3 regions of the Clostridium sp. B9 genome follow, and region 1 is predicted to be linked to each of the others. Evidence: riboswitches for the same ligand, from Rfam matches in the RefSeq annotation. Region 1 holds a riboswitch; each other region holds the start of a gene.
What was found. Region 1 has a riboswitch for cyclic di-GMP ahead of ACQZHJ_RS05510 (NPCBM/NEW2 domain-containing protein). Riboswitches for the same ligand answer to the same signal wherever they lie in the genome.

Region 2: it holds a riboswitch for cyclic di-GMP, as region 1 does, so the genes downstream of both, ACQZHJ_RS02655 (class C sortase) here and ACQZHJ_RS05510 (NPCBM/NEW2 domain-containing protein) in region 1, are expected to answer to the same signal.
Region 3: it holds a riboswitch for cyclic di-GMP, as region 1 does, so the genes downstream of both, ACQZHJ_RS01510 (MSCRAMM family protein) here and ACQZHJ_RS05510 (NPCBM/NEW2 domain-containing protein) in region 1, are expected to answer to the same signal.

What each region holds. Positions count from the first base shown of each region.
Region 1 covers NZ_JBNWKA010000003.1:1,210,946-1,217,788, reverse strand. Annotated here, with positions in the region: gene ACQZHJ_RS05510 (NPCBM/NEW2 domain-containing protein) at 1-1,982, opposite strand, end outside; cyclic di-GMP riboswitch class I at 2,144-2,229, opposite strand; gene ACQZHJ_RS05505 (endo-beta-N-acetylglucosaminidase) at 2,398-5,784, opposite strand; gene ACQZHJ_RS05500 (DUF6143 family protein) at 5,987-6,520, shown strand.
Region 2 covers NZ_JBNWKA010000003.1:576,877-583,719, reverse strand. Annotated here, with positions in the region: gene ACQZHJ_RS02665 (MFS transporter) at 48-683, opposite strand; gene ACQZHJ_RS02660 (SulP family inorganic anion transporter) at 851-2,314, opposite strand; cyclic di-GMP riboswitch class II at 3,204-3,287, shown strand; gene ACQZHJ_RS02655 (class C sortase) at 3,284-3,916, shown strand; gene ACQZHJ_RS02650 (GNAT family N-acetyltransferase) at 4,089-4,586, shown strand; gene ACQZHJ_RS02645 (ferritin family protein) at 4,760-5,143, shown strand; gene ACQZHJ_RS02640 (ABC transporter ATP-binding protein) at 5,385-6,843, opposite strand, start outside.
Region 3 covers NZ_JBNWKA010000003.1:312,646-319,488, forward strand. Annotated here, with positions in the region: gene ACQZHJ_RS01500 (hypothetical protein) at 1-26, shown strand, start outside; gene ACQZHJ_RS01505 (ATP-binding protein) at 114-2,495, opposite strand; cyclic di-GMP riboswitch class II at 3,098-3,181, shown strand; gene ACQZHJ_RS01510 (MSCRAMM family protein) at 3,254-6,843, shown strand, end outside.

The DNA.
Region 1 (6,843 bases):
ACTTTATTAGTTCCTGCTTCATTATCTTCATCTAATTTTTTCTTATATTCTACTAAAAAGTTTTTAAACTCCTCTTCATTATCTCCTTCTTTAAATAAAGGAAATCTTTGGGCTCCTTCAATTCTTATAATAGGAGCTTGTCCTTGCTCTTCTGGAGTATATGGATTTTCTATATATATCGCTCCACCTGCTTTAGGATTAGTCTTATAGTTTCCATCTCTATTTATTGTAGGAACAACTATTTCGTTTACTCCATTATGTAAATTTATAGTTCTTCTCCAACTACTATAACTTCCTTCATTTTGTGAAAATATTAATCTTGGCATTGATTTTCCTGACTCAGCATTTACATAAACTTTTAATTTATCCCCTGGTAATGCATAAAGTCCTGTTACTTGGAAGTTCTCTCCCATACTTGACATTCTTAAAACTTCACTACCATATCTAGCTAAATCTCCATATTGAGTAGCAACAAATTTTGTATTTTTAGAATCAATTTTATTATCTAATATTTCCTTTGCAATTTCTAACTTTGAACTCATCTCATCCTTTAAAGGATGCTCTTTAATATCTTGTTCTAAACCATTTATGTATTCAATATTTTTAAACTCTTCCTTTAAATCTGAGTATGTTTTATCTGTAAATATGTTCTCTACCTTATCCGCTAATTCATCATTTTTATAAAATTTAATTTCTGATAAAGTTGCCCAGTTTTGATCAGATTTTTTAAATACAAATTTAAGTCTTTTAAACTCAGTTTCTTTAAATTTTGCTTCTATAAATCCACTTGTTTTATAATATGATCCTGTTGCAACTAATTGATATGTATCTCCTTTAGACGTGGTTGAACCATATATCTCAAATTCTTCTGCAAAACCTTTATTGTCACTAGGCCTTGCCCCATATACAACTCTACTTAATTTAGTATTATTTTTAAAAGTAACTTCTACTTCATTATTAAAATTACTACTATTTGATCTGCCTGTTTCCCAATAAGTTTTTAAATTTCCGTCTATTGCATTCTTTATATTCTGAGAAAGATATTGACCACCATTAGTACTTATTGACTCTATATTGCTATTATCTATTTCAAAAAGCTTATTATACTCTTCATTATCTTGTAAATTAAACTTATTTACTTCAGCCTCTTCCATCTCAATTTTACTACTCTTAAGTATCATTTTTGCATTCTCTATATCTTCTTTAAATGAATTATATAAAGGATGTGTTTTTACTTCCTCTTCTAAAGATTCTAATTTTTCTATTGTATTAAACTCATCATTAACCTGACTTAATGTATTATCTTTAAATAATCTATTCATCTTATCTAAAATTTCATCTGGTTTGTATAACATGAATTCAACAGCACTAGCCCAATCTTGATTTGCTTCATCAAAAACAAATTTTAAACGTTTAAATTCTGTAGGTTTAAATTTAATCTCAACTATATCACTATTTGATTTTGAATAATCTCCATTGCATACTAATTTAAAATCGTCTTCATTTTCACTTGTTGAAGCATATAATTTAAACTTTCTTGCAAATCCTTTTCCCATAGCAGAATCACGTCTTGCACCATAAACTATTCTATTAATTACTGTAGGTTCAGTTAATTCAATTATAACCTCATTCTTAAAATCTGTTCTATTTGGAGTACCTGTTTCCCAATGAGTTTTAAGATCTCCATCTATTGCTTTGTCTATTGATGAACTTCCATATTGTCCCCCATTATTAATTATTGACTTTATTTTTTCTCTTTGAACTTTAAATGCTTTATTATACTCTTCAATATTAGTAGCATTTAATAAATCAAATTTTTTAACTGTAGATTCTGTTGAATTTTCATCTTCAGTATTTTCCTTAACTTCAGTTAATACAACTTTTTCCTTTTGAACTTCATCTGCTAAGGTTATAATAGCAGGCGTAGAAAAATTCGATATTACTGCAGCAACAATAATTAATGAAATTTTTTTCTTTAACATAAGTGTTTTTACCCCCTGTTTTTAGCCCATTTCCCAAAAGAAATACTAAAAAAAGCTACTCTTTTACGAGTAGCCAAGATGCATAAAATTATATAGAAATAAGTCAATAATACTTAAAACTATTAAAATTAATAAAACAAAATGTATAATAATATATACCTTTTGGCAACTGGCTAACATTGTTATTTAAACTTTAGTCCCTATAGCTTTGCGTCCTTAGGTTTCCCTAAGTTTGCCTATTAAATTTTATTTAATAAAATAATATCACATCTTGTACAATTTATGTATAAAATTTATTTATTTTTTTATATTTTTATGCTTTATTTAAAAAAACACTATTTTTTTATTGAATTATTATATAAAAAACTACTGTTATATTAAATAACAGTAGTTTTAATTTTTAAATTTCAAGTTTTTATCTAGCAGTTCTTAAAGTTAATGATTCTTTTTGTGATAACTCTCCACTTGAGTATTTAGCCGCTACTTTAAAGTTATAAATTGTATGCCTGTTTAATTTTTCAACGTTATACTCTGTAATATTCTTTCCAACCTCTGCAATCTTTTTACCGTCCTTATAAATTACATAACCTTCTAATCCATAAGTTGATTCTGGAGCTTCCCATCCTAACTTTACATTTCTTTTTTGAACATCTAATGCCTTTAGATTTCTTGGAGCTTCAACTTTTACTTCCATTTCAAATTCTCCAAAGCCATTATACTTAACTTCATATCTAACAGCCTTTTTACCTGGATTCTTAACTTCTAATATAAATGAGCCTCCATCCTTACTTACTTCTATTCTATCTAATATTGCAGAACTTTCTCCTACTCCAACCTTAACTGAAGTCTTTTCTGGAAGAATTGAATCCATACTTGAATATAGACTTACTATGTCTCCTTCATCTAATCCTTTTATTTCTAATGTTCCATAGTTTGAAGATTCTACAGTAGTTCCTGGTGCTATATAAGGTTTTAGTTCATAACTTCCTGGAATATTAGTTTCAGTCCAAGCTTCATTTTCATATTCAGCGCTCATTCTTAAGCTTTCTTCTTTTCCCTCTTCAGCTATAGCATAATAAACTCTTCCTTCATCACTTCCTAAATCTAATCCTTCAAACTTAGCTTCTCCATTTCCATCAATAGTTTTAGTAGCAAATGGAGTTTCATCTCCTATGGATTTATAAAGATTTACTGTTTGTCCTTCTTTTCCTCTTGTAATCGCTACAGAATCATCTGACCCAATATTATTCTTAGCACTTACAAACCTCATAGGAATATAATCAACTTGTTCTGTGTAAGTGTCCTCAAATAATTGGAATTCATATATTCTTATTGCACTCCATGGTGAATTTCCTGAGTCATCTATTCTTAATCTAAAGTATTGAGAAGTAACTGGCTCTACTAAATTTCTATCAGTAATGGCATCGGTATTTCCTCTTACAGTATCGACTGGCTCATAAGTTTGTCCTTCATCATAAGAAACTTCTAAAGCAAAATCATTTGTATTTGTTTCCTTAGCTTCTCCACCGGCTTCACCATGCTTAACCACCCATCTTTGAACAGTTTGCGGCTCTCCTAAATCAACTTCTAACCATCCTGAGTATGCATTAGTTGCACACCACTTACTATTATTTTCAACAGTACCATCAACGGCTTTCATAGCAGGTTCTCCACTATTTTCTCTACTAGCTCTGACCGGCTTATTTAATGCAAAGTTAACAAGTTCTTTATTTTCTGGAACCTCAGTTGCATCATGTTTTATACCCCAATCAAAAATAACCCTTGAACCAGTTCCCCTATTGTAATTTATATCTACTGGAACTACTTCAATTTCAAAGTTCATTTCATCACCATGTCTTGCGAAATCTTGTACATAGTAAGCATCATTTGGGGTTGCTCCCATAAGTTCTTTTGAACCATCTAGATTAATTCTATATATTTCATAGAAAGCTAAATCTTCTTCATTTCCAACCTCTAATCCATCCCAGTAAATTCTAGCCTCTGCACTATTTGCATGATGAACCATTGAATCTTCTAAAATAACCTTATTAGTTTTTAATCCTTTATTATTTGCTTCAGTATCCTCTATAGATAACTGACCTATATTAATTTCGAAGTTTTCTATATCTGCTTCACTTGCAAATTCTAAAGAAACTCCTGAAATAGTTTTTCCTAAATGATCTCCTAACGGAATCTTAACTTCTGTCCATTTTCCATTACTATTTTCAGTTACATCAAAGAAAGTAAAATTTTCATAATCATAAGTGTCTCCAAAACATAATCCAACCTTCATGTTTGGTGCAGACTCTGTTTTATAAACAATTGATAATTCTGTAGACGCTTTTTCTATATCTAAATCTGTACTATAAAGCTTAACATGATTTGGATTTGCAGCCTCTAAGTTACCCTGAATTTTTAAAGATGAACCTCCATTATAAGCTGTCTTGAAATCAAAATCTGGAGTAAGCTTTGATCCATTTGACTCAACAATCCATCTCCAAGTTGGAAGATATTCTTGAAGTGCTCTATAGTTCCACTCCTCATCTCTAGATACTTGTCCATCTATATAATAACCTTCTCCATGACCTAAATTAAAGTTTGTTACAAATGGTAAATCATTCACTGCTGATCTATCTGGAACATAGTTAGCTAATCCAACCCATGATGCTGAAGTATCTGAACTTGAAGGATCTCCTGTTGGTCCAACCCAGAACTTTTGGTCATGATTATAGAAATCATAAACATCTTTAGCCATTGAGAATGTAGAGTTTGGACAATACATTGCTAATGAAACTCTTAACTTATCATTTTCATCTAATAATTGATCTACTCTAAAATTTGTATTATAAGCATTTTGCTGAACATCTAATCCTGCATAAACATCATAAGGACTTCTTCCTAATCCAGTTGCTGTATTTACTGTAGTATCTATCTTCCATTTGCTCCAGTTATAGTTTAAGAAGAATTGGTCACTAGTTGTTTTATCTCCACTTTGGAAAAAGGGAGCATTTCTATCATTCAATGCATCTTGCCATGATACACCTCCACTAACCGTCATTGAGTCATACCATCCAATAACTATGTCTGGGTCTTTTTCTCTAATATATTCAAGCATTTCTATCATTAAGTTAGCATCATTTTGATTGCAACCATAAGACTCTTGGTTAAAGAAATATCCATCAAATCCATAGTAATTAGCTATTTCAATCATTTTATCTGCAACAGGAAAATTTCCATTTTCATCTTTTTGAAGGAATGCTCTTACCTGCTCAACATATCCAGCTCCGCTTCCCCATGGGAATCCTATTGTTCCTAAAACAGGAACTCCATTTTTATGTCCAGCATCTATTACATCAGCTGTAGGTAATAAGAATATTCCTTTGTTTGATCCACCCCAATAAACATAAGAATCAATATACTGCCAGTATGAGAATACATAAGCATTTATAGACTCTGTCCCTTGTACAGGGGCATTATCACTATGAGTATTAGTTAAAGCACAATTCATTATTCTTGCCTCTGGATGAGCATTTTGATTAACTATGTCTCCCATAAACCTGTCTTGAATTTCTATACTCGCTCTATTATATTTAGCATCTGGATCACTTTCTGGAGTCCAATTTAATAAATCTTCAATACTATATCCTTGTCCTAATGGTGCTAAAGACTCCTTTTGATCATATGGAGTGTTTTGTGAAGCCTTAACTTCAGTACTTGCTCCAAAAGTAAATAAAGATGTTGTTACTGAAGCTAAACATAGTACAGCTAGTAATCGTTTACTCATTACACCTCTAAAATTCATTCTTATTTTCCCCCTTAGAAATAATTGTAGTAGAAATCAACTACTTTATATTTATATTCCTAAAGAATACACTTATGCTTTAAAACTCAACTTATTAATATCATATATGTTATTATCGTTTTTAAAAATATGTAACTGTATTTTTTAATTAATCATAATATAAAGTAAACATGCAAAAAATAAATTATTATAGGTGATTGTTATGTCATATGAAAAGCCTTTTAAAACAATATCTATTCCTTTTGATCTTTATGAATCTAAAATAGAAAATTACTTTATAGGCCAAACTCCTACCATAATTGGTCAGCCAAGTAAAGCAATAGCCTTATTGCTTAATCCTTATAATTCAAGAGTTAATATATATCTAAATGCAATAACAATAACTAATCTTTCTAGTAGCAACTTATCTGGTACAATTTATCTTAAATCTATTGCTACTGGAACAAATAGTAGCCTAGTAAGTTGTGCTAATATCGGTATTAACCCTCCACCAATCCCTAAGGGTAAAATTCAGTCCTCAATTAGCATTAACTCACCATTAAACGGTATTCCAATCTTTAATAGAATTGTTTCTCCAATTTCAACTTTAGTATTAGACGGAAGCCAGATTATTATTTCTCCTGGTGAATCAGTTTTAGTTTCCTTAGGCGAATTAGTTACTACAGATGTAAATGCCATAGTTGCATTTGGTTGGTGGGAAGAAAAAATTTTTTATTATGGGTGTTATGCTGATTAATTATTAATAATTAAAAACTTTTTAGTCTATGTAAAAATAACTTTTTAATAAAACTTGCAGACAATATTACGAGAATAACTATGAAATCTTAAATAAATCTAGTAATTCTCGGGATATATTTATAAGTCTTTACCAAATCCTTATATCAACAAAAATCTTTCTTAAAATATCGTAATGTTTTTTTCATAATTAAATCACAAGTTTGTAAGGTCTTTATGAGAGAATAATATTAAGGATAAAACTTACATTTAAGTAAAAGGAATGTATTTTTATCCTTTGCATTCATTTGTGTAATAACTTAAAAACTAATGAAAAGGAAGTGA
Region 2 (6,843 bases), 630 kb from region 1:
ACAGCTTTAATTTTTATTATAGAAACTTACTAAAGTTCTATAATACTCTATTTATTTACTGCTTCATTAGATGTCTCTTTATCTTCTTGTAATCTATTGAATATATTTTTTGAAACAACTGATATTATAGTTGAACAAATCATAGCTCCTAATAATACTTTCCAAGGAGCTGCTCCATATTTTTGAAATAAGAATCCATATAAAGCCTGCCCTATTGGCATTGCACATAAAGATACTCCTAATAGACATGATATAACTTTTCCAACTATTTCAGGTGGAGTTTGTATTTGTATAAATGTCATCATTTGAATACTAAACATAGTAGCAAATGTCATAATTAAGAATCCCATTGCTGAAACTACTACATAACTTATGAATTCTGGAACTGGAATTAAAAATACAATTACCATTGGTAGTAATGCTATTGATGCAAATAACACTAAGATATTTGAGTTTTTAATATTTAGCTTTTTATGAAATATTCCAACTGATATTCCTCCTAAAACTGATCCTATAGCTAAAACTCCTTGTGATATTCCATATAAACTATCACTTAATTTTAAAGTTTGTGTTATTAATGCAGGCATTCCAACAACTATCATAGAACTTAAGAATAAGTTTAAAGCTGAAATTATTAAAATCGCTTTAAATAAAACTGGTTTTTCATTCAAAATAAACTTCATGCTTATTTTAATATCATCATACTTCTTACTTATACATACTAATAGTATGTATACAGAATACCATCACAAACCTTTATTGTAAATTATATCTATTTTAAAAAAAGACCTACAAATAAAGATTTTAATCTATTTAAACTTAAAATCCTCTTTATAAGTCTTTCTCTATTTTAGTGACCTAATTCAGCATTTAAGCCATTAGGTTTATTATGTATTGCTATTTTCTCTAATAGCTGTTCACAATCTCTATGCATTCCTATTAAGTTAACTTTTGTACCATTCTTATGGAATTTTATAACTACTTTATCTATAGCATCAACTGCTGACTCATCCCATATTTTCATGTGAGCTAAATCTATATCAATTTCTTTTACATCTTCATAATAATCAAATTTATTGATAAATGCTGTTGTTGAGGCAAAAAATAAAGGTCCATTACACTTATATCTAACATTATTATCTTTAATTATTTTTTCAACATGAACATGTGAAATCTTAGCTGTAAAGAATACTGCGCTAAGAATTACTCCAGCCACTACCCCATAAGCTAAGTTATGTGTCAATAACACTATTCCCACTGTTGTTAACATAACAATAGTGTCTGTAACTGGTACATGCTTCATTCTCTTTAATGAACCCCAATTGAATGTTGTTATTGAAACAACTACCATAACTGTAGCTAAGGCTACTACTGGTATTCTTAAGAATAGTCCGTTAAATAAAATTACAAATATAAGCATTGAAGCTCCTGCTGTAAAAGTAGATAGTCTTCCTTTTCCACCATACTCTTGGTTAATTACGGTTTGTCCAATCATTCCACATCCTGCAATTCCTCCAAAGAAACCTGTTACTATATTAGCCAAACCTTGCCCAACACATTCCTTATTTTTATCACTAGGATCATCATTTATATCATCAACTAGCTGAGCTGTTAATAATGATTCAACTAATCCAACTATTGAAAGTGAAATTGAATAAGGTAATATTATTTTTAAAGTTTCAAGATTTAATGGTACATCAGGAATTAAAAAAGTTGGTAACTCCTTAGTTATTCTTCCCATGTCACCTAAACTAGTAACATCCATTCCTGTTCCTAAAACTATTGTGCTAATAACTATGATTGCAACTATTGGTGATGGAATAACCTTTGTAAATTTTGGTAATATATATATTATAGCTATTCCTATTGCTCCAAGAACAAGTAACATATAGTCACCTTTAAAATGATCCACTTGAGCCATAAACATCATTATCCCTAATGAATTAACAAAACCTATCATAACTGGCTTTGGAATAAACTTTAATAGTTTTCCTATCTTTAAAAATCCAAATATAACTTGAAATACTCCAGTAAGTATTGTTGCAAGTAACATATACTCTACTCCATATTCCCTAACCAAACTAGCAAGAACTAAAGCCATTGACCCTGCTGCTGCCGATATCATCCCTGTTCTTCCACCAAATATAGAAATAATAACAGAAATACAAAAACATGAGTAAACTCCTACCATAGGATCAACCCCTGCCACTATAGTAAAGCCTATGGCTTCTGGAATAAGAGCCATACAAACAACTATACCTGCTATTAACTCTTTTCTAACATTTCCAAACCACTCTTTTTTTAATTTTTCCATAAACACCTTCCTTTGTTTATTCAACATATATAAATGCTAAATTTTTCATTTGTTTTATCTATTATATAGATTTTTAAAATCCGCTCATTATCTAATAACTTATTTTCTTCTAATTCTACTTAACATTGCATTAATAATAATTAACATCTGAATATATTAATCTATCCTTTATTAAATGGTATTAAGGAATTGCCTTTTTCTCTGTTATTAAAATAATCTAAATACTAAAAATAACTAAGTAAAATCTTATTGAACTTACTTAGCTTTCTTTAAGCACAACTATTCTAGTATATTAAATAGAATATAAAGTTTCAACATATTTTTATATTCTCTAATAGAAAAATCTACTCAAAACTTTATATTAATTATAATGTTTAAAGTAATATAATATATAAATTTCCGAATATTTCTTCTTTAAAATTATTTTATTCCGTATAATTGCTTTTATAAATGTTAATTTTTTATTATTAATTGTTAAAATTAATAATTTTATAAAAACAGTTTTAAACCATCATTTGACATATTTCTCAATATAATATAGTATACATTTTATAATTGTAGTATTATTAATATTTAAGTTACTTTTTTTATAATTTAATATTAATAATATATTTATTTTTTCACTTAATCCAATTATTTAAATTTATATTAAATTTTTCTTTATTTTTAATATAATAGTTTTACTTCAAACAATTTACAAATTATTTGATTTTTTTTATAATTTCATCAAATAATTATATAATAAAAAAAACACTCATTAATTGTATACGTTATAAAATATTATTTTAATAAAAATAATATTTTATTAAATTTGACAAAATATTTTCTATATTATAATATACATATCGCTACAAAATTAGTAATAAATCACAATAAAAGAATAACTTAATATTTATATAGAAACGTTGACATATATCCTGTGTTTGGGCATCTGGGGTATATTGAGTTAGTGATGCAACCGGCTATTTTATAAAAACCTTTAATTTTATTTATGGAATTGCACTAAATGAATTACCATCTAACTTAGGTATAAAACAAGGTGATATACTTGGCTACCTAGAAGTTCCTAGTATAAAATTAAATTTACCTATATATTTTGGTACTGATCCTAATACCTTAACTAAAGGTATTGGAATGTTAGAAGGTACCTCATTCCCAGTTGGGGGAGAAAGTACTCATTCTGTTTTAGCTGCTCACACAGGATTAACAAATCAAAAACTATTTACTGATATTGATAAACTAAAAAAAGGTGATATTTTTTTCATTCATATTTTTAAGAAAAAAATGGCTTACAAAGTAAATCAAATTAAAGTTGTTCATCCTGATCAAATTGATGAGTTAAAAATAATAAAAGGAAAAGATTACGTTACTCTTTTAACTTGTTATCCATATGGAATAAATACTGAAAGATTGCTAGTTCGTGGAGAAAGAACTGATATCACTCCTCAAATTGAAAAAGAAATAGAAGTTGCACAAAAAAATACGAATATATTCGCTCATACAAATAAAAAACTTATAATAATTATTATATTATTATTAATAATACTCTTATTAATAGTAGTGTCTTTTATAAAAATAAAGTTTGCAAATAGTAAAAAATAGTATCAATTTTTGTGATACTATTTTTTATTTATAAACTCTATTTGAAGCAGTGATTATTTATAAAACATACATTTTTTATATTATCCTTCAATAATATCAACTTATTTGAATATTATATTATCATCATGTGAAATTCAATAATAAAAAGCTTTAATCTAGGAGGTATATATTGATGAAAATCATACCTTTATCAAAAAAATATTATAAAAAAGCAAGTAAATTAGTTGATTCTGTCTTTTTTGATGAAGATTACACTCCATCTAAAGAACTAAAAGCAAGTCTTTCTAAAAAATACTTAAAAAAATTCCAAAAACATCATGATAGTGATGTTTTATCTCTAAAATACTATATTGCCATAGATAATTTAAAATCTATTATAGGAATTATTGGATTATATACTATAAAAAACGACTCAAAAGATAATATATGGCTTGGTTGGTATTGTGTTTCTCCAGATTATAGAGGAAAAAAAATAGGAAAAACTCTACTTGAGTTTGCTATTGAAGAAGCAAAAAGACAAGGTAAAAAATATTTATATCTCTATACTTCTACAGAATCTAAAGAGGCTGTAGCTCAAAAAATATATGATATAAATAACTTTGATATTATTTATATAGAAGACATGGATGGTTATAGTTTACTTTATAGAAAAAAATTTTTACAACCTTAGATAGTTTTGCTTTAAACAAAACTATCTTATTTCTTTGCTCTGTTTTTAAAATTTAGTTGACATATAATTATAAAAACCTTAAAATAAATTCATCAATTAAATTGTATGCAATTTAATTTAACAAAATTTATTTTAAAAAATTTAAATTAATAATTACTTAGGAGGATTTTTTTATGGAACAGAATGGAAGAGAAATGTTATTAAAATTACAACAAGGAGAATTAGATGCAGTTTTAGTTTATAAAAAACTAGCTGAATTAGCTAATTCACAAGAAGAAAAAGAAATATTATTAGGAATAGCTGCTGATGAAGGAAGACATGCTTCAATAATAAAGGAATATTCAAATGAAGTTTTAAAACCAATTAGCAAATCTGCTGAAGAAATAGAAGCAGCATACAAAAATTTAGGAAGAAAAAAAGTGTTTGAGATGTTAATAGGAGCTGAACTTAATGGTGGTCCTGTATATGAAAAACTTGGAGAAAACTTCCCTAAATTTAAAGATATAGCAAAAGATGAAATAAAACATGGAAACTTATTAAAAGGATTATTACAATAGATTAATCTTATCTTCTTTACAGGAGATATCCAAACTTTTATAGAAATCACATACTAATGTATAATAAGTCTATTTTTAGATGAGTATTGATTTCTAACTATATCTAGAAATCAATACTGGTTTAAAATATTGACTATAGTAAGAGGAGCTATACCTAGACACCTTTTAATAAAACTTGTAAATAGAATATGTTTGCAAGTCTTATTATTTAGTCTTTGTATAGCTCCTCTATTATTTGAACTTATTCATCTTCTTTATCTGCAAACTGGCTATTATAAAGTGTTTCATAATATCCACCCTGCTTCATCAATTCTTCATGAGTTCCCTGCTCAATTATTCTTCCATCATTCATTACTAGAATTAAATCTGCACTTCTTATAGTTGAAAGCCTATGTGCTATAACGAAGCTTGTTCTTCCACTCATTACATTTTTCATAGCTTTTTGAAGTAATAACTCTAATCTAGTATCAACTGAACTTGTTGCCTCATCTAGAATTAATATTTCTGGATTTTTAAGTATTGCTCTTGCTATTGTTATAAGTTGTTTTTCTCCTTGAGATATGTTTGATGCCTCTTCATTTAAAACCATGTCATATCCCCCAGGTAAAGTTTTAATAAAGTGATGAACGTTAGCTATTTTAGCAGCTTTTATTACCTCTTCTTTAGTAGCATCAAATCTACCATATTTGATATTTTCATAAATACTTCCTTTAAATAACCAAGTATCTTGAAGAACCATACCAAACATTCCTCTTAAATCATCACGCTTCATCTCTCTAATATCTACACCGTCTATTTTTATAGCTCCACTATCAACATCATAGAACCTCATTAAAAGATTTATAAGTGTTGTCTTACCTGCTCCAGTCTTTCCAACTATTGCAACCATTTGTCCACTTTTTACTTCTACATTTAAATCTTCTATTAGCTCAGTATCTTTTTTATATCCAAACTTAACATGCTCAAAAGAAACATTTCCTTTTGGATTTTCAAGTTTAATAGAATTTTCTTTGTCTTTAACTTCTTCTTTTTCATCCAAAAACTCAAAAACTCTATTTGCTGCAGCCACAGCTGACTGTATTGCTGAAGATAACTGAGTTACCTGAGATAGGGGTTGGTTTATTTGCCAAATATAACGTATAAAAGCTTGTAAGTTACCAACAGTAATTATACCTGATATAGCAGATATAGCACCTACTACTCCTATAACTGCTATTCCTAAGTAAGTCACTAAACTTATTAAAGGTGACATTATACTTGATATAAACTGTGCTTTAAATCCAACTTGGCATAAATCTCCATTAACCTCCATAAACTCATCTAAAGCATCATCTTCTTTTCCATATAATTTTAGTTCATTAAATCCGTTATACATTTCTTGTACTTTTCCATTTAAATTACCTAAAGCTTTTTGTTGCCTATTAAATAATTTTTGTGACCTACTTACAATTAACTTGGTGATAATTATACTTGCTGGAATTATTAAAGTAGCTAATAATGCTAATTTAACATCTAAAGAATACATCATTATTAAAGCTAAACTTATTGATAAGAAAGCATTTATTACTTGTACAAAACTTTGTTGTAATGCATTTGCAATAGTATCAACATCATTAGTAATTCTACTTAAAACATCCCCATAACTATTACTATCAAAATATCTTATAGGAAGTCTATTTATCTTATTTTCAACTGCATTT
Region 3 (6,843 bases), 900 kb from region 1:
AAATAAAAGAAAGTAAAGCGGTTTAAAAGTAATATTGTTTTAAAATATAAATAAAAAGGCTAAACAAATATAAATTTAGTTTAGCCTTTTTATTTTAGTTTTAATATCATTATTTAATGAACTTCATAAATATCTGAAAGTTCTAATTCTATATTTTTATCATCAGTTATATAGTCAACCAAATTATTACTATCTTCAGTATGATCAAGTCTTATATTAGGTAGCCAAACTATAAATTCGGTGCCAGAGGTATCATCACTTATTAATTCAACTTTCCCTCCATGTAAATCTGCAATAGACTTAACTATACTAAGTCCAATACCACTACCTTCATTTCTTCTTTTTAAAGATTTATCAGCTTGAACGAAGCGATCAAATATAGAGGCTTGCATTTCCTTTGGAATTCCCATTCCGTTATCTTTTACACTAATTTTAACCCAATCATCTAAAGCTATTAAATCAACAAATATTTCACCATGATTTGAGGTGAATTTTATTGAATTAGAAAGTAAATTCAAAATAAGTCTTTCAAGTTTAACAGGGTCACATTTTATAATATTTTCTTCTACATTTGTATCAAATATTATTGATATAAACTTGTTTTCAGCATGTGGAATCACCGATGAAACAATATTTTCAACAAGTGATACTATATCTCTATTTGTAAAATCTGCATTTAAAAAGCCAACGTCTATTTTACTAACATCAATTAAGTTATTGATAAGTCTAAGCATTCTATAGCAATTCATTTTTAAGCCTTTTTTATATTTATCATAAAAATCATTGAAGTTAAGTGGCTCTTTTTCATGTTTTGAGTTAAGTAATTGAACTGTAGAATATATTATATTAAGTGGAGTTCTAAGTTCATGAGATATATTAGCAAAGAATTCATTTTTTACTTGTTCATATGCTTTAGCTTCTCTAAATTTAACAGTTAAATTTTCAAGTTTTCTTTTTGATGTAAGGTTTTTAGCAACTATAACTTTTCCATAAGGAATACCATTGTCATCTGTTAATGACCTTATAATAGATTCTACGTAAACAACAGAATGTTTTCCAATGAGTTTGCATTTAACATTATCATCATCATTTTCTTTAAGTTGATTTATAATTTCATCATTTTTACCTAAAAGGTTTCTTATATGAAGTCCGTAGATTTCATCATAAGTATAATTAAGTACTTTCAGGACAGAGTGATTTACATAAGTTATATTTCCTTTTGGATCAACACTTATTATTAAATCCTGAATATTATTATTTATACAACTTAAAAGTTGTTCATTTTTCTTTATATTTTGTGAAAGTACGAATTCTTCTGTTATATCTTTTAAATTTAAAGCATAATAATTTTTACCTTCAACTGATAAAACTTGTGCATATAGGTTAACTATTTTATTAGTTTTTAATTTTAATTTACCTTCCCAGCTACCTTTAGTAAGTAATGATTTAATAGCATAAGCTTCATTAAGGTTATCTATAAAGACTGCATTATCAAAAAGGCTTTCTACTTCTTTTAATTGTTCCTCTAATGAGTTTGTTTTACAATAACGATCTCTAATAGTTTTATTTGTATATATAACTTTCTTGTTTCTATCATATAAAATTATAGAACTGCTAGTATTGAATTCAACTAAATGATAGAAAACCTGAAGTTCTTTTTGAAGTAGAGCACCATTTCTATTTTTTGTTATTATTTCATTAAAAACACCACTTATAGCAAGTAAAAATGAAAATATTGTAAGTAGTAATACTAAGTTATTATTAGCTTTATATAATGAAATAGTAGGGAATAATACTTCGCATATCCAGTAGATTCCTCTTAAAGCTATAAGAAGCATACTACCAACAATAAATGAGTATATAAGCTCTCTATCTTTTAAGCTTTTTATAGAAATAAATATACAAGCTATTATATATAGTAGTACTATTATGCTCATTAATTCTGCATATAAAAATACGTTATTTACAAAGAGATTATCAAAAAAGATTTTATAATTAATCATAGGAACTATAGTTGAAAATATAAAAACTAAAATAGAAGTAGTTACCTTATGTTTAATTAATATTTTTGCGATTCCGTTCTTATTAAAAGCAACATAAAAAAGAATACATATTCTAAAAATTGAATGTATGAATATAAATTTATCAAAAATTATTAGATTATGACCTTGTGTTACTAAAAGTTCAACAGATAAATTCATATAAATTAAGGAGATTATAAAAAAATCATCCTTTTTAGTGCTTGTATAATAAACAAGTGCACTTAGGTACGCCATAGCTCCTAGGATTAAAGCTAAATGCAATGCAAATGATGGTATACTACTTGTATTAACTATATTGGTAGGAGTAGTAGAATTGTAAATTTTATAAATAATATTTGTTAAAAATAGTCCGAACATAGAAAAAATCAAAAATATCGAGAATTTAATCTTTCTTCTAGTATTGTCTTTATCTTTATAATCATTAAAAATATGAAAAAATATTTGATTATCCATGTTTTTTAATCTCCTTAGTAAGAATCTGAACTTATATTTTATCTTATATTATCAATTTTATCATAATTAAATACAAATATTTACACTAAGTTTAATAAATATAAGTCTAATTTCTTCATAAATATTAATTACAATTAATTTGTTATTCTTAATTTGTTGAATTAAAGGTTCAAAAGTTTTAGTTATTTTAAAATTTTTAATTACTTTTGAATTAATATTTAGTGAAAAATAATAATAGGGAATATTTAGAGATTTTAAATTACAACTTAAGATAAATAAATGAAAAAAAATAACTGATTTTTAATATAAGATTATTTCAAAAAAGATAGTTATTTATTTTTATATTATCACTTATAAAAAAATATATTGAGATTATTTTGTAAAAAATATGTTTATTTTTAATAAATATATAATTAGGTTTTATTTGTTTATAATATTTAATACTAGGTAGTAGTTAAAATTAATTTATTATAAATAGATTTTAATTGACAAAAAACGACATATGATATATCATACATAAGTATTTAAATATATTTTATATTTTGATAATATTTTTTTTACATTTAAGATGAATAATTTAATTAACAAACGAAAATATAATAATTAACAATAGTAATGATGACATATATCCTTTATTTGGGCATCTGGGATATATTGAGTTAGTGATGCAACCGACTATTCTTTATAAATAAAATTATAAAGTTTTAGTCGTTTTTTTTTATTTGGATATTCAAATAATATGATAAAGGAGTGATTAAATGAGAGGAAGGAAGAAACAGATTTTTATTATTGCCATAGTAGCTTTTATTGCAATGGTGGTAAACATAATATCACCTGGAGTTATTGCATTCGGTCAGAGTTCAACTTCATTACAAAATAATAGTGCAGTTGAAATAACAAGTGTTAGCTTTGATAACAACGATGTAAGAGATGGGATGATAAAAACACTAAATATTCAATATAAAATTTTGGATAGAACTAAGTTGCAAGCTGGGGACAAAATAACAGTACAGCTCCCAGATATATTTAAGGATATAACGCCCAAATATCCAAAGGAGCACTTTTCAAGTGCTAGTGTAAATAATGGATTAGTTACTTTAATATTTAATGAGAATGTAGGAAGTGCAGTTCAAGGATACATAAATATAGAAATGACTGGAGATTCAAATATTGAAGACAAGACTTATCCAGTTGTTATTAAACTAGGAAATCAAACTGAAACTTTAGAATTAAATGGTCAAGGTAGAGGAACTGAGGGCGGTTCAGGAACATCTCCAGTTATGTATAAAGGTTCATATTTACCAATGGACTATACAGGTACAGGAATAATAAGTGATAGAAATGAACCTATTAAATATTACGTTGAAATTAATAGAGATAAGATACCTGAATTAAACAATGCAAGGTTTGTTGACAATATTCCTAAAGGAATGGTTTTAGATGTAAATAGCATATCAATAATAAAAAATGACTATTATGGTATTTCAACAGATGTTACTAAGGATTTCTTTGAAAGAGGTATAGCAAAAGCAACGAATAATTCTTTAGAAATAAACTTTGGAAATATACCATATGAGCAATATTCATTAACATATAATACATTAGTAATATCTAATGAACCAAGTTATGTTAATAATGCAACTTTATATCATGACAATACAGAGTCAAATTCAAGTTCAACTGCTAAGCTTGGATCAGATGCAGGAGCATTAAATGTTCACAAGATGGTAAATAAGACAAATGTCACAAATAATGCTGATGACCAAAATATTGAGTATCAGATAAAATTTGATTCTTATGGAACTTTTATAAAGGGAACTATGAGTATTACAGATACTTTAGATTCAAGATTAGCTGATATAAAAATTACTTCTACAAATCAATTTACTACATCATATGATAAGAATACTAGGGTATTAACTATTATTAATGATAAATCAAATATAAATCCTGGGGATGATGCTCATATTACAATAGAAGCTAGTATGAGGAATGTTCAACCTGGAGATACAGTGACAAATGTTGCTTATGTAAATGGAAATCCTACAGAAGAGGTTTCTACTAAAAAGAATCCAAAAGTGAATATAATTAAAATTGAAAAAGGTGATAAAACTCAAACAATGTTGGCTGGAGCTGTTTATTCAGTACAAAATAGTGAAGGTCAATCAGTAAAAGATGTTTATGGAAATATTGTTGGAGATATTACAACATTATCAACGGAACCAATAATATTAGAGTTACCTTATGGAAGTTATCAATTAGTTGAGAAAAAGGCACCAGAAGGATATAAAATAAATAATACTCCTATAACATTTCAAGTTACTGAGAATAGTAAAACAGTTAATGTAGTAGCTGAAGATGAATTAGTACCGACTACAGGTAATTTGATAATTAAAAAAACTGATGAAAATGGAAATTTACTTGATGGAGCTAAGTTTAGCTTAATGCAGGGTGATAAAGTTATCGTAACTGGAATAAGTCAAGATGGTTTAGTTAGCTTTAATAATATTAAAGCTGGAACTTATACAATTGTTGAAAATGAAGCACCTAAAGGATATATTGTAGCATCTGATGAAAATGTTGATATAGTTGCTGGTGAGACTTTAAACAAGACTATAGTCAATAATAAAATTAAGGGTAATATCCAGATAACAAAAGTAGATTCTACAGACAATAATAAGAAGTTACAAGGAGCAGAATTTACAGTTAAAAGTTTAGATGGAAAAATATCTGAGACAAAAGAAACAAATGGAGATGGATTAGTAGAATTTGATAATCTACCTTATGGAAGTTATACATATGAAGAAACAAAAGCACCAGAGGGCTATGTTTTAGATACAACTAAAGTTAACTTTGAAGTAACTGAAAATGGTAAGCTATTAACTTTTACTGCTGAGGATGATCCAATACAAGGGGATATTCAAATAAATAAGGTTGATTCAGAAACAGGAGATGAATTAGTAGGTGCTAAGTTTGAAATAAGAGATTCAGAAAATAACTTAGTTGATACTATAACAACAGATAAGCAAGGTGTTGCTACCTTATCTGGATTAAAGTACGGAGACTATACATTCCAAGAAGTAAAGGCACCAATTGGTTATGGAATTGACTCATCAAAAATTCCTTTTACAGTATCAGAGCATGGAAAAACATTAGAATTTACAGCTAAGAATACTAAAATAAAGGGCGGAATAAAAATAACTAAAGTAGACTCAGAAACTAAAAAGGTCTTAGAGGGAGCAATTTTCAACGTTAAGGATTCAAATGGAAATGTAGTTGGAACACAAGCTACTGGAGAAGATGGAATTGCAGAATTTAACAATTTACCTTTTGGTGAATATACATTTGAGGAAACAAAGGCACCGATAGGATATCAATTAAATAGTACACCAGTTAGTTTTTCTATAGCAGAAAATAATAAGATTGTAGAATTTACAGCTAATAATAATCTTATAAAAGGTGGAATAAAAATAACTAAGGTAGATTCTAAAACTGGAGATGTTTTAGAAAATGCTACATTCCAAATAAAAAATTCAGAGGGAGTTGTAGTAGGTACACAGACTACAGGTAAAGAGGGAATAGTTGAGTTTGATAATTTACCATATGGAAATTATACGTATGTGGAAACAAAAGCTCCAAAAGGCTATGTTTTAAACCCTACGGCAGTTAAATTTTCTATAACAGAAAATGATAAGGTACTAGAGTTTAAAGCAGAAAATAATAATATAGTTGGAGGAATCAAAATATTAAAAATTGATTCTTTAAATAAGAATCCTCTTAAGGGTGCAGAGTTTATGATTGAAACTGCTAATGGTGATTTAGTTGAAACACAGACTACTGGAGACAATGGAGCAGTAGAGTTTAACAATTTACCATATGGTGATTATACGTTCAGAGAGATAACTGCACCTATAGGATATATTTTAGATGAAACACCAGTTAAGTTTTCAATAACAGAGAATGATAAAATAATAGAATTTACGGCTGAAAATAATATCATTAAAGGTGGTATCAAAATAACAAAATATGATTCTGAAACTAACAAGATTTTAGAAGGAGCGACTTTTGTAGTTAAAGATTCAAGTGGAAATGTTGTTGATACAAAGATTACAGATGAAAATGGAGTTGTAGAATTTAATAATTTACCATATGGAACTTATACATATGAGGAAACAAAAGCCCCAAGTGGATATTTATTAAATACAAATCCTGTTACCTTTAAGATAAGTCAAAACAATGAAATTTCTTCATATAGAGCTTACAATAATAAGGATCAATGTGAAGTACAAATTACAAAGGTTGATTTAGCAAATGCTAATATAAAATTAGAAGGTGCTAAGTTTGAAGT